3 regions of the Nocardiopsis sp. RV163 genome follow, and region 3 is predicted to be linked to each of the others. Evidence: predicted binding sites of a transcription regulator. Region 3 holds the regulator's gene; each other region holds the start of a gene.

What was found. The regulator LexA, encoded in region 3, represses DNA repair genes until DNA is damaged. The targets are predictions, from matches to a motif close to TCGAACANNTGTTCGA.
Region 1: a site for LexA is predicted at 1,582-1,597, ahead of recA (recombinase RecA). Genes of this name have one in related genera too.
Region 2: a site for LexA is predicted at 1,776-1,791, ahead of ABD54_RS20680 (DUF6504 family protein). Genes of this name have one in related genera too.

Annotation. Positions count from the first base shown of each region.
Region 1 is NZ_LEKI01000200.1:5,180-8,450, forward strand. Features, by position in the region: gene ABD54_RS23775 (ATP-dependent helicase) at 1-1,264, opposite strand, end outside; gene ABD54_RS23780 (DUF3046 domain-containing protein) at 1,340-1,534, shown strand; gene recA (recombinase RecA) at 1,710-2,846, shown strand; gene recX (recombination regulator RecX) at 2,839-3,271, shown strand, end outside.
Region 2 is NZ_LEKI01000139.1:2,858-6,128, forward strand. Features, by position in the region: gene ABD54_RS20670 (peptidoglycan recognition family protein) at 1-240, shown strand, start outside; gene ABD54_RS20675 (GNAT family N-acetyltransferase) at 708-1,283, shown strand; gene ABD54_RS20680 (DUF6504 family protein) at 1,418-1,708, opposite strand; gene ABD54_RS20685 (serine/threonine-protein kinase) at 2,008-3,271, shown strand, end outside.
Region 3 is NZ_LEKI01000147.1:665-3,935, reverse strand. Features, by position in the region: gene ABD54_RS21135 (vitamin B12-dependent ribonucleotide reductase) at 1-82, opposite strand, end outside; gene nrdR (transcriptional regulator NrdR) at 190-675, opposite strand; gene lexA (transcriptional repressor LexA) at 1,330-2,049, shown strand; gene ABD54_RS21120 (S9 family peptidase) at 2,157-3,248, shown strand; gene ABD54_RS21115 (hypothetical protein) at 3,262-3,271, opposite strand, start outside.

The DNA.
Region 1 (3,271 bases), on a different contig from region 3:
GGAAGACCCCGCGCGAGGTCCCGCCCACCTGGTGCCCCGCCCGGCCGACCCGTTGCAGGCCGCTGGCCACCGACGGCGGCGAGGCCACCTGCACCACCAGGTCGACCGCGCCCATGTCCACGCCCAGCTCCAGGCTGGAGGTGGCCACCACGCAGCGCAGCTCGCCCCGCTTCAGCTCGTCCTCGATCAGGGCCCGCTCGGCCTTGGACATCGAGCCGTGGTGGGCGCGGGCGACCACCGGGGGGCCGCCGCGGCTGTGCCCGGACTGGGCGATGACCTGCGCTGGAACCTCCTCCGGCGGCAGGCGCCCGCCGTGCCGTTCGGCGTGCAGGTCGTTGACGCGGGCGCACAGCTTCTCCGCGGTGCGGCGCCCGTTGGTGAACACGATGGTGGAGCGGTGGGACTCCACCAGGTCCAGGACCCGCCGCTCCACGTGCGGCCACAGGGACCCGCCGCCCGCGCCCCGGGCGCCGCCGCCTTCCTCCGCGCCGCCGGAGGGCCGGGCCGGCCCCGGGGCGCCGGGCTCCTCCATGTCGGGGACGGGCACCACCACGCGCAGGTCCATGCCGGGGGAGCCGGGCGGGGCGACGACGTCCGCGCCGCCCAGGAACCGCGCCACCAGGTCGGGCGGGCGCACGGTCGCCGACAGGCCGATCCGCTGCGCCGGGCGGTCCAGCAGGGCGTCCAGCCGCTCCAGGCTCAGCGCCAGGTGCGCGCCGCGCTTGCTCCCCGCGAGCGCGTGCACCTCGTCGACGATGACCGTCTCCACCCCGGCCAGACCCTCCCTGGCCCGCGAGGTGAGCACCAGGAACAGCGACTCGGGCGTGGTGATGAGCACGTCCGGCGGCCGGGTGGCCAGCCTGCGCCGCTCGGCGGCCGGGGTGTCGCCGGTGCGCACCCCCACGGTGACCGGGGACAGCGAGTGCCCCCCGGCCTCGGCGGCGGCCGCGATCCCGGCCAGGGGGACGCGCAGGTTGCGCTCCACGTCCGCCGCGAGGGCCTTGAGCGGGGACACGTACAGCACCCGGCAGCGGCGGGCGCGGTCCTCGGGGACGGGGGCCGAGGACAGCCGGTCCAGCGACCACAGGAAGGCCGACAGGGTCTTGCCCGAGCCGGTCGGGGCCACGACCAGCGTGTTCCTCCCGCCCTGGACCGACTCCCAGGCGCCGGTCTGCGCGGGGGTGGGGCCCGCGGGAAAGGCCCGGTCGAACCAGGTCCTGGTGGCGGGTCCGAAGCGTTCGAGGGGGCGGGGCGCACGGCTCATACCGCCAGTGTGCCCGCGGTCGGGGACAAAGGGGAGGGGACGCGGCGGACGCCGCGATCACCGATACTGGGCCCGATGAGACTCACGGTTTTCTGGCGCAACATGCACGAGCAGTTCGGCGAGGCCTACGCGCAGAGCGTGGCCCGCGACCACGTCCTGGAGGGGCTCGGTTCCCGCACGGTGGAGCAGGCGCTCGCCGACGGGGTGGCCGTCAAGGAGGTGTGGCGCGCCGTGTGCGACGCATTCGACCTGCCCGCCTCCAGGCGCTGATCCGGCGACGGACCTCCCGCGGGGCCGCATCCGTTTCGCACACAGCGTCGAACACAGGTTCGGGTAGGGTGGGTTGTCCACAGGCGGACGTGGGACGTCGCGATTGTCGTAGCGACCGCGTAGCGTCGTGCTCACCATGAAGAAAAAGGCATCCACCCAACAACAGGGGTATCCCGTGGCATCTGGAGACCGAGACAAGGCTCTCGAAACAGCGCTCGCCCAGATCGAGCGGCAGTTCGGCAAGGGCTCCATCATGCGCCTGGGCGACGACGACCGCCCGCCGGTGGAGTCGATTCCCACCGGGGCGATCGCGCTCGACGTGGCGCTCGGCATCGGCGGCCTGCCCCGGGGCCGCGTCGTGGAGGTCTACGGCCCCGAGTCCAGCGGTAAGACCACCGTGGCCCTGCACGCGGTGGCCAGCGCCCAGCGGATGGGCGGCATCGCGGCCTTCGTCGACGCCGAGCACGCGCTCGACCCCGAGTACGCCAAGAAGATCGGCGTCAACACCGACGACCTGCTGCTCTCTCAGCCGGACACCGGTGAGCAGGCGCTGGAGATCGTCGACATGCTCATCCGCTCCGGCGCGGTCTCCATCATCGTCATCGACTCCGTGGCGGCCCTGGTGCCCCGCGCCGAGATCGAGGGCGAGATGGGCGACAGCCACGTCGGACTCCAGGCCCGCCTGATGTCCCAGGCGCTGCGCAAGATCGCCGGTGCGCTCCACCAGACCAACACCACCGCGATCTTCATCAACCAGCTCCGCGAGAAGGTCGGCGTCATGTTCGGCTCGCCCGAGACGACGACCGGCGGCAAGGCGCTCAAGTTCTACGCCTCGGTGCGCCTGGACGTGCGCCGCATCGAGACGCTCAAGGACGGCACCGACGCGGTCGGCAACCGTACCCGCGTCAAGGTCGTCAAGAACAAGGTCGCGCCGCCCTTCAAACAGGCCGAGTTCGACATCCTCTACGGGGTGGGCGTCTCGCGCGAGGGCAGCCTCATCGACCTGGGCGTGGAGCACGGCATCGTCCGCAAGTCGGGCGCCTGGTACACCTACGAGGGCACCCAGCTGGGCCAGGGCAAGGAGAACGCGCGCAACTTCCTGCGCGAGAACGCCGACATGGCCAACGAGGTCGAGAAGAAGATCAAGGAGAAGCTGGGCGTGCCCGTCAAGGGCGACGACAGCGCCTCCGGCCCGGCCGCCGAACCGGCCAAGGCCGCCGCGGAGGCGGCCGCGGACCCGGCCGCCGCGGCCAAGGCTCCCGCCAAGCGCGCCGCGGCCAGGACTCCCAAGGCGCCCGCGGCTGATGCGTGAGGGGGGCCGGTCCCCGGACCGGCACCACTCCGAGGACGACGGCCCCTTCCCGGGCGGGGCCGCCCCGCCCGGGAAGGACCCCGAGGCCGAGGCACGCGCCCTGGTCCTGCGGATGCTCACCCACTCCCCGCGTACCCGCGCCCAGCTTGAGCGGGCCCTGCACCGCCGTGAGTACGAGGAGGAGGTCGTCACCTCGGTCCTGGACACGTTCGGCGAGGCCGGGCTGATCGACGACGCCGCCTTCTCCCAGGCCTGGGTGTCCTCCCGCCACCACGGCAGACGGCTCTCCCGCCGCGCACTGGCCCAGGAGCTGCGCACCCGCGGCGTGGAGGAGGACACCGTCCGGGAGGCAGTCGGCGAACTCAGCGACCAGGACGAGGAGGAGGCCGCCCGCGACCTGGCGCGCCGCCGCCTGGCCGCCACCC
Region 2 (3,271 bases), on a different contig from region 3:
GAACTGCCCACGCAGGCGGCGCAGGACTCCCTGGTCGACGTGCTGCGCGTGCTGTGCGCGGTGACCGGCGTGGACCCGGCAGGGCGGATCGGGTACGCCGACCCGGGCACGGGCGTGACCACGTCGGGCGACGCGGTCTCCCGGCACCGCGACTGGCTGGAGACCGAGTGCCCGGGCAACGCCTTCTCCGAGGTGTTCGACAACGCGGTGCGCCAGCGCGTCATCGCGGGCCCGGCCTAGGGTCTGTTTTTTGGACCGGTCTCAGCTCGTGGGGGTCGGTTCGGGCGCCCACGGGGTTCTGGATGTGCCGGAGACGGGTTCGCGGGGAACGGGCGGACCCGTCGCAGGCACCGAAGGTTCCCGTGCTGCGGGCGCCCGAACACGGAACGAAGCGGAGGGCAGGTCCAAAGAAACACTTCCCAGTCGTGTTCCTCGGATCGTTTCGGGCTCGCGGCCACCGGGCCGCCACTCGCCGCACCGGTTCCGCTTGAAAAGCCGACCAGGCCGACCCGCGCGAACCGTCCCGCGGGAGACGGCACGGACGGCAGCCCGCTGACCCGAAAGCCTCCGCGGAACACTCCTCAGGCGGACGGGTGCGCCCCCAGGTCGGGGCGGTACCACCCTCCCCGGGCGCCCGTGGGAGATTCCGGGTGCCGCGCTCGGGTCCGGCGCGTATCGTGAGCACACTCCGACCCGAGGGGAGAGGCGTGACCACCACGCAAGACAGACCGATGCTGCCGTCAGTGGTCCTGGAGACCGAGCGCCTGCGGCTGCGTGCGTTCGTCGAGGGCGACGTCGACGACGTGCACGCGTCCTGCACCGACGCCGAACTCCAGCGCTGGCTCCCCCTCCCCCTGCCCGGAGTGCCCTACACCCGGGAGGAGGCCGAGCGGTGGTGCCGCGAGGTGGCCCCCGCCCTGCGCACCTGCGGCGAGGGACAGCAGTGGGCCATGGTCGAGAAGGAGACCAAGCGGCTCGTGGGCTCGGTGGGCCTGGTACGTGTCGTGTGGGCGGCGATGAACACCGAGGTCGGTTACTGGGTCTCACCTTGGGGACGCGGCCGCGGGTACGCGACGGAGGCCGCCACGGCCGTCTCCCGCTGGGCGCTGGAACAGGGCTTCCAGCGGGTGGAGATCAAGGCCGCCACCGGCAACACCGGTTCGCGCCGGGTCGCGGAGCGGTCGGGGTTCAGCCTGGAGGGCGTCGAACGCAGCGCGATGCCGCTGCACGAGGGCCGCGCCGACCTGGCGGTGTACAGCCTGCTCCCCGGCGACCTGGTCTGACGCGTGCGCTCCGTCCGCACCGGGCTCGCCGACCGCAGCGGGCGGTGTCCCGCCCGCACGGGTCGTACCGGGCGGGCGGACGGGGCCGCACGGACCGCGGTCGCGGAGCGGACGGGGAGGCGCCGGACGCGTTCTCACCCCCACACGCGCGAGAGCAGCCAACTTCCGGTGGCCGTGTCGTGGCGCAGTTCGTACACCCCCTGGGCCTGGGCCGTGCCCGCCTCCACCCGCCAGTGCCTGCGCTCGGGCGCCCGGGACTCACGCGCCGGTGTCCAGTCCATGCGCAGCGTGACCCAGTGTTCGAGGATCCTGCGCACTCCGTACACCCTGCCGTTCCACACGAACCGGGCCGGGCGCCCCTCGTCCTCGACGACGGTCACCTCCGCCCCGTAGTAGCGTCCCACGACACTTCCCCTCAGCATCATCCGCCTCCTGTCAGTCCCGGCACACGCCACCGGGACACCCACCCGTGGGGAAGACGCGGCCAGGTGTTCGAACGTGTGTTCTAATCCTAGCGAAAACCGGTGCGTTCGGGGAACCGTTCGGCCGCGAGGGGCATCCCCACGACTGACACGGCGCGTCCGCGCGCCGCTCACGAACACCCCGCCCCGGGTCCGGGCCCGCGTCCGCGGTATCCGGGGGGCGGTCAGTCCGGAGAGCGTCGGCGTGTCGGCATCGGTACGCTGTGAGCGCGAACTCCACGATTCATGAGGGACCCCCAACTGTGACGTCGAACGGGCACCAGAGCGGCAAACCCCTGCGTGCGGGGGACCCGCGCGAACTCGACGGTTACCGCATCGTGAGCCGTCTCGGCCGGGGCGGCATGGGCACCGTCTACCTCGCCGAGGACGCCTCCGGCCGGTCCGTCGCAGTCAAACTCATCCACCCCGACCTGGCCGACGACGAGTCCTTCCGGCTGCGCTTCGCGCGCGAGGTCGAGGCCGCGCGCCGCGTGGCCCGCTTCTCCACCGCGGGGGTGATCGACGCCCGACTGGAGGGCGATCCCCTCTTCATCGTCTCGGAGTACGTGCCGGGCCCGAACCTTGACGAGGCGGTCCGCGCGGACGGCTCGATGGCGGGCGGCACCCTGGAGGGCCTGGCCATGGGCGTGGCCGCCGCGCTCACCGCCATCCACGGGTCCGGGGTCGTCCACCGCGACCTCAAACCGGCGAACGTGCTCCTCTCCCCGGTCGGCCCGAAGGTCATCGACTTCGGCATCGCCCGCGCCCTGGACGAGGCCGCGGACGCGGTCACCCGCTCCAGCCAGCTCATGGGCACCCCCTCGTACATGGCCCCGGAGCTGGTACTGGGCGAGCGGGCCACCGCGGCCGCCGACATCTTCGCGTGGGGCTGCCTGGTGGCCTTCGCCGGAACCGGCACCGCCCCCTTCGACGCCGCCACGGTCCCCGCCGTCCTGCACAACATCTCCTCGGCGCCGCCGCGCCTGGACGGCCTGGACCCGGACATGCACGACCTGGTCAACGCCGCACTGGACAAGAACCCGGCCAACCGGCCCACCTCCAAGCAGCTCCTGGCCCGGCTCACCGGCCAGGAGGACCCGCAGGAGTACGAGGTGGAGCGCACGATCAGCACCTCGTGGGCCCCGCCGAGCAGCCCTGCGGTCCCGGGGCGGCCGCCGCGGGACACCGGGGCGCGGGAGAGCGGGCCCGCGGCGCACCAGGCGCCGAGCGGACCCCAGCAGGCGCCGGGCCAGCCCTCGGACAGCGGACCGCAGCAGGGCGCCGCGCTCCCGGACGGCGGCCAGCCCCTCCAAGCACAGGCCACGCAGTACAACCCGTACCCGCAGCCCACGCACGTCCAGCACCCGGCCCAGCCGCCGCACGCGGCCCAGCAGCCCGGCGTGGAACAGCAGCACGGCAAGCCGGGACTCCAGCCCCCGGGTCCCCAGCAGAGCGCGGGGTACGGCGGCCACCCGCCCCGGGACGAGCCTCCGGTCCACGGCCAGCAGGTTCCCGGCCGCTACGCCC
Region 3 (3,271 bases):
AGACGCGCCTCACCCTGATCCCCTTGCGGTCGCCCTTGCCCTTGACCTTGCGTCCGGCCGGACCGTTGGCGGATTCCGTCATCGCCGGGTCTCCCCTCACTCATGGGCACGGCCACCGACCGTGCCCGGTGTCCTTGTCCCGGGAGTGGTGTGGCCCCGCGCGCGGTCGGCGTGCGGCCGCGGGGGACGCTACCCCGTGGTGGCGCCGCTGCGGCCGCCGGTCTCGGCCTCGCGGTCCTGGCGCAGGCTGGCGATCTCGGCCTCGAAGTCGGAGAGGCTCTCGAAGCCGCGGTAGACGCTGGCGAAGTGCAGGTAGGCGACCTCGTCCAGCTCGCGCATCGGCCCCAGGATGGCCAGGCCGATCTCGTGGGCGGGGACCTCGGCCAGGCCGCGGCCGCGGATCTCCTCCTCGACCTGCTGGCCGAGCTTGGCCAGGGCGTCCTCGGAGACGGGGCGGCCCTGGCAGGCCCGGCGCACCCCGGCGATGATCTTGGTCCTGCTGAAGGGCTCGGTGACCCCCGAGCGCTTGGCCACCATCAGCAGGACGGTCTCCTGGGTGGTGAACCTGCGCTCGCAGACGGGGCAGGACCGGCGGCGCCGGATGGCCGCGCCGTCGTCGGTGGACCTGCTGTCGATCACCCGGGTGTCCGGATGGCGGCAGAACGGACAGTGCACCCTGGTTCACCTGCTTCTCTCACCGAACGACAACACCTAGGTACCACTAAACCACAACTTCTGGACAAGCATTCCTGTCGCAACACCAGATGTTGTGGCCGAACCTAGACTTCTTCCCAGCCCCGCCGCAACCCCGGCACGGGCGTGTCACGAACACGGCCGAGGGACCGCGCGGCATCGCGGTCCGCGGCGGCGGGGTGGGGCGGGGAAGCCGGTGCGGGCGGACTGCTGCGGGGGCGGCCCGGCACCGCGCTCAAGGATAGCGCCGACCGCCGGAGCCGCCGCTCCCGGCGGCGGGCACGGGAATCCCGACGTCACGGGGATTTCGGTCGGGCCGACGCCCCGGGATAAGACCCCTGCGCCTGGCCGGAACCGCTGTCGCGGACACGCGTTCGCGCATTCCGGGGACAACAGCGCGTGAACGCGTGTACACACGTAAGTGCAGGCCGGAAATTGACCGCGAATACGCGCGACGGCAATTCTCCCCTGCCTCGAACGCTTGTTTGATATCACCGTGTGCAACGACTAAAGTTGACCTTGATTTCACACCGGTTTCGCCATCACGTGGACCCCCAGGTCGGCACGGTCGCGGACCGGGGGTGGCCAGTCACACAAGCAGGCCCTGACCGAACCGAATGCCGAGGAGGCCCGGCCGTGCCGGAGGAGAATCCCGGAACCGCAGATACCGCCACCGTTCTCGCACCAGCGGAGAACGCGGGCGGGTCCACGCCCGAAGCCCCCAAACTCACCGCGCGCCAGCAGAGCGTGCTGAACTGCATCCAACGCTATGTCCGGGAGCGGGGTTTCCCCCCCTCGATAAGGGAAATCGGGGAAGCGGTCGGCCTGTCCAGCCCGTCCAGCGTGGCGCACCAGCTCAAGGTCCTCCAGCGCAAGGGTTACCTGCACCGCGACCAGAACCGGCCGCGCGCGGTGGAGCTGCGCACACCCGGGCGCGCCTCGGGGCAGACGCTGGTGCCCGAGGACATCGACCTCTCGCGCGCCGCGGCCGTGCCGCTGGTCGGCCGGATCGCCGCCGGCGGTCCGATCCTGGCCGAGGAGTCGGTGGAGGACGTGCTCGCCCTGCCGCGCCAGCTTGTGGGTGAGGGACGCCTGTTCATGCTCACCGTGGTCGGCGACTCGATGACCGACGTCGCCATCACCGACGGCGACATGGTGGTGGTGCGCCAGCAGCAGGACGCCAACAACGGCGACATCGTGGCGGCGCTGCTCGACGAGGAGGCGACCGTCAAGGTGCTGCGCCGCGAGGAGGGCGGCCACGTGTGGCTGATGCCGCGCAACGAGGACTACGAGCCGATCAACGGCGACGACGCCACCATCCTCGGCAAGGTGGTCGCGGTCATGCGCCGCGTCTGAGGTGCCCGGGTACCCGCGTCCCCGGTCCCCCTCCCCTCGGAGGGACCGGGGACGCTTCCCCTGTGGACGGCGCGGGGCCGACGGGCGCGGGCCGCTAGGCTGAGAAGGTGTTCACACGTGCCTCCTCCCCCGCCGTCCGCTGGCGCACCGCACTGGCCGGTGCGGCGAGCGCCGTCCTGTTGACCGCCGCCTGCGCCCCCGCCGACGACGGGGCCGCCGAGGCGCCGGGGGCCGGCGGCGTCGAGCGCGAGGTGGCCTTCGAGGGCGGCGGGCACGGGGTGTCCGGCTCGTTCCGGATGCCCCGGGAGGTCTCCGGAACCGTTCCGGGCGCGCTCATCATCTCCGGCAGCGGTCCCACCGACCGCGACGGCAACAGCTCCGTGCGCCCCGACGCCGACACCAACCAGAACCTGTCCCGGGTGCTCGCCGACGTCGGGGTGGCCTCGCTGCGCTACGACAAGTACGGCAGCGGCCCGGACTTCGAGACGCCGGGCCCCGGCGGCGAGGTCGCGCCGGTGGACCCGGTGATCTTCGACGAGCAGGTCGCGTCGGCCTACGAGGAACTCGTCTCCCAGCCGGAGGTGGACCCCGGGCGGGTGGTGGTCGTCGGGCACAGCGAGGGCGCCCTGTACGCGCTGCGCGCCCACGAGCTCATCGGTGCGGAGCACCCCTCCCCCGCGCTCGTGCTGGCCGCGCCCCCCGGTTCGCGCTACCTCGACCTGATCGACCGCCAGCTCACCGAGCAGGCGCGCGCCGCCGAGGCCTCGGGCCAGGTGGAGGAGGGGCAGGTGGTCCAGCTGCTCTCGGACTCCCGTGCCGGACGGGCCGCGATCAGGTCCGGGCGCGCGCTGGGCGAGGTGGAGATGCCCAGCGGAGGCGTAACTGGCGTCTACACCCCCGCCAACGAGGACTTCCTGGCCTACATGGACGCCTTCGACCCCGTCGAACTGGCGGAGGGCCTGCCCGGGGGCACCCCCGTGCTGGTGCTGTGGGGGGAACGGGACGCGCAGGTCTCCCGGCAGGACGTGGACCGGCTGATGACCGGTCTGGACGGAGCGCGACGGGTGGACGTCCCCGACGCCGACCACATCCTCCGCCGCTACCGGGACGAGCCCGGGGCCACCGTCCTGGACGCCCAGCGCCCGTTCGCCGAGGAGGTCTCACCCGCGCTGGAGGAGTTCCTGGGCGCGGCCTGGTAGCCGCGCCGGGGCCTCACTCGGGG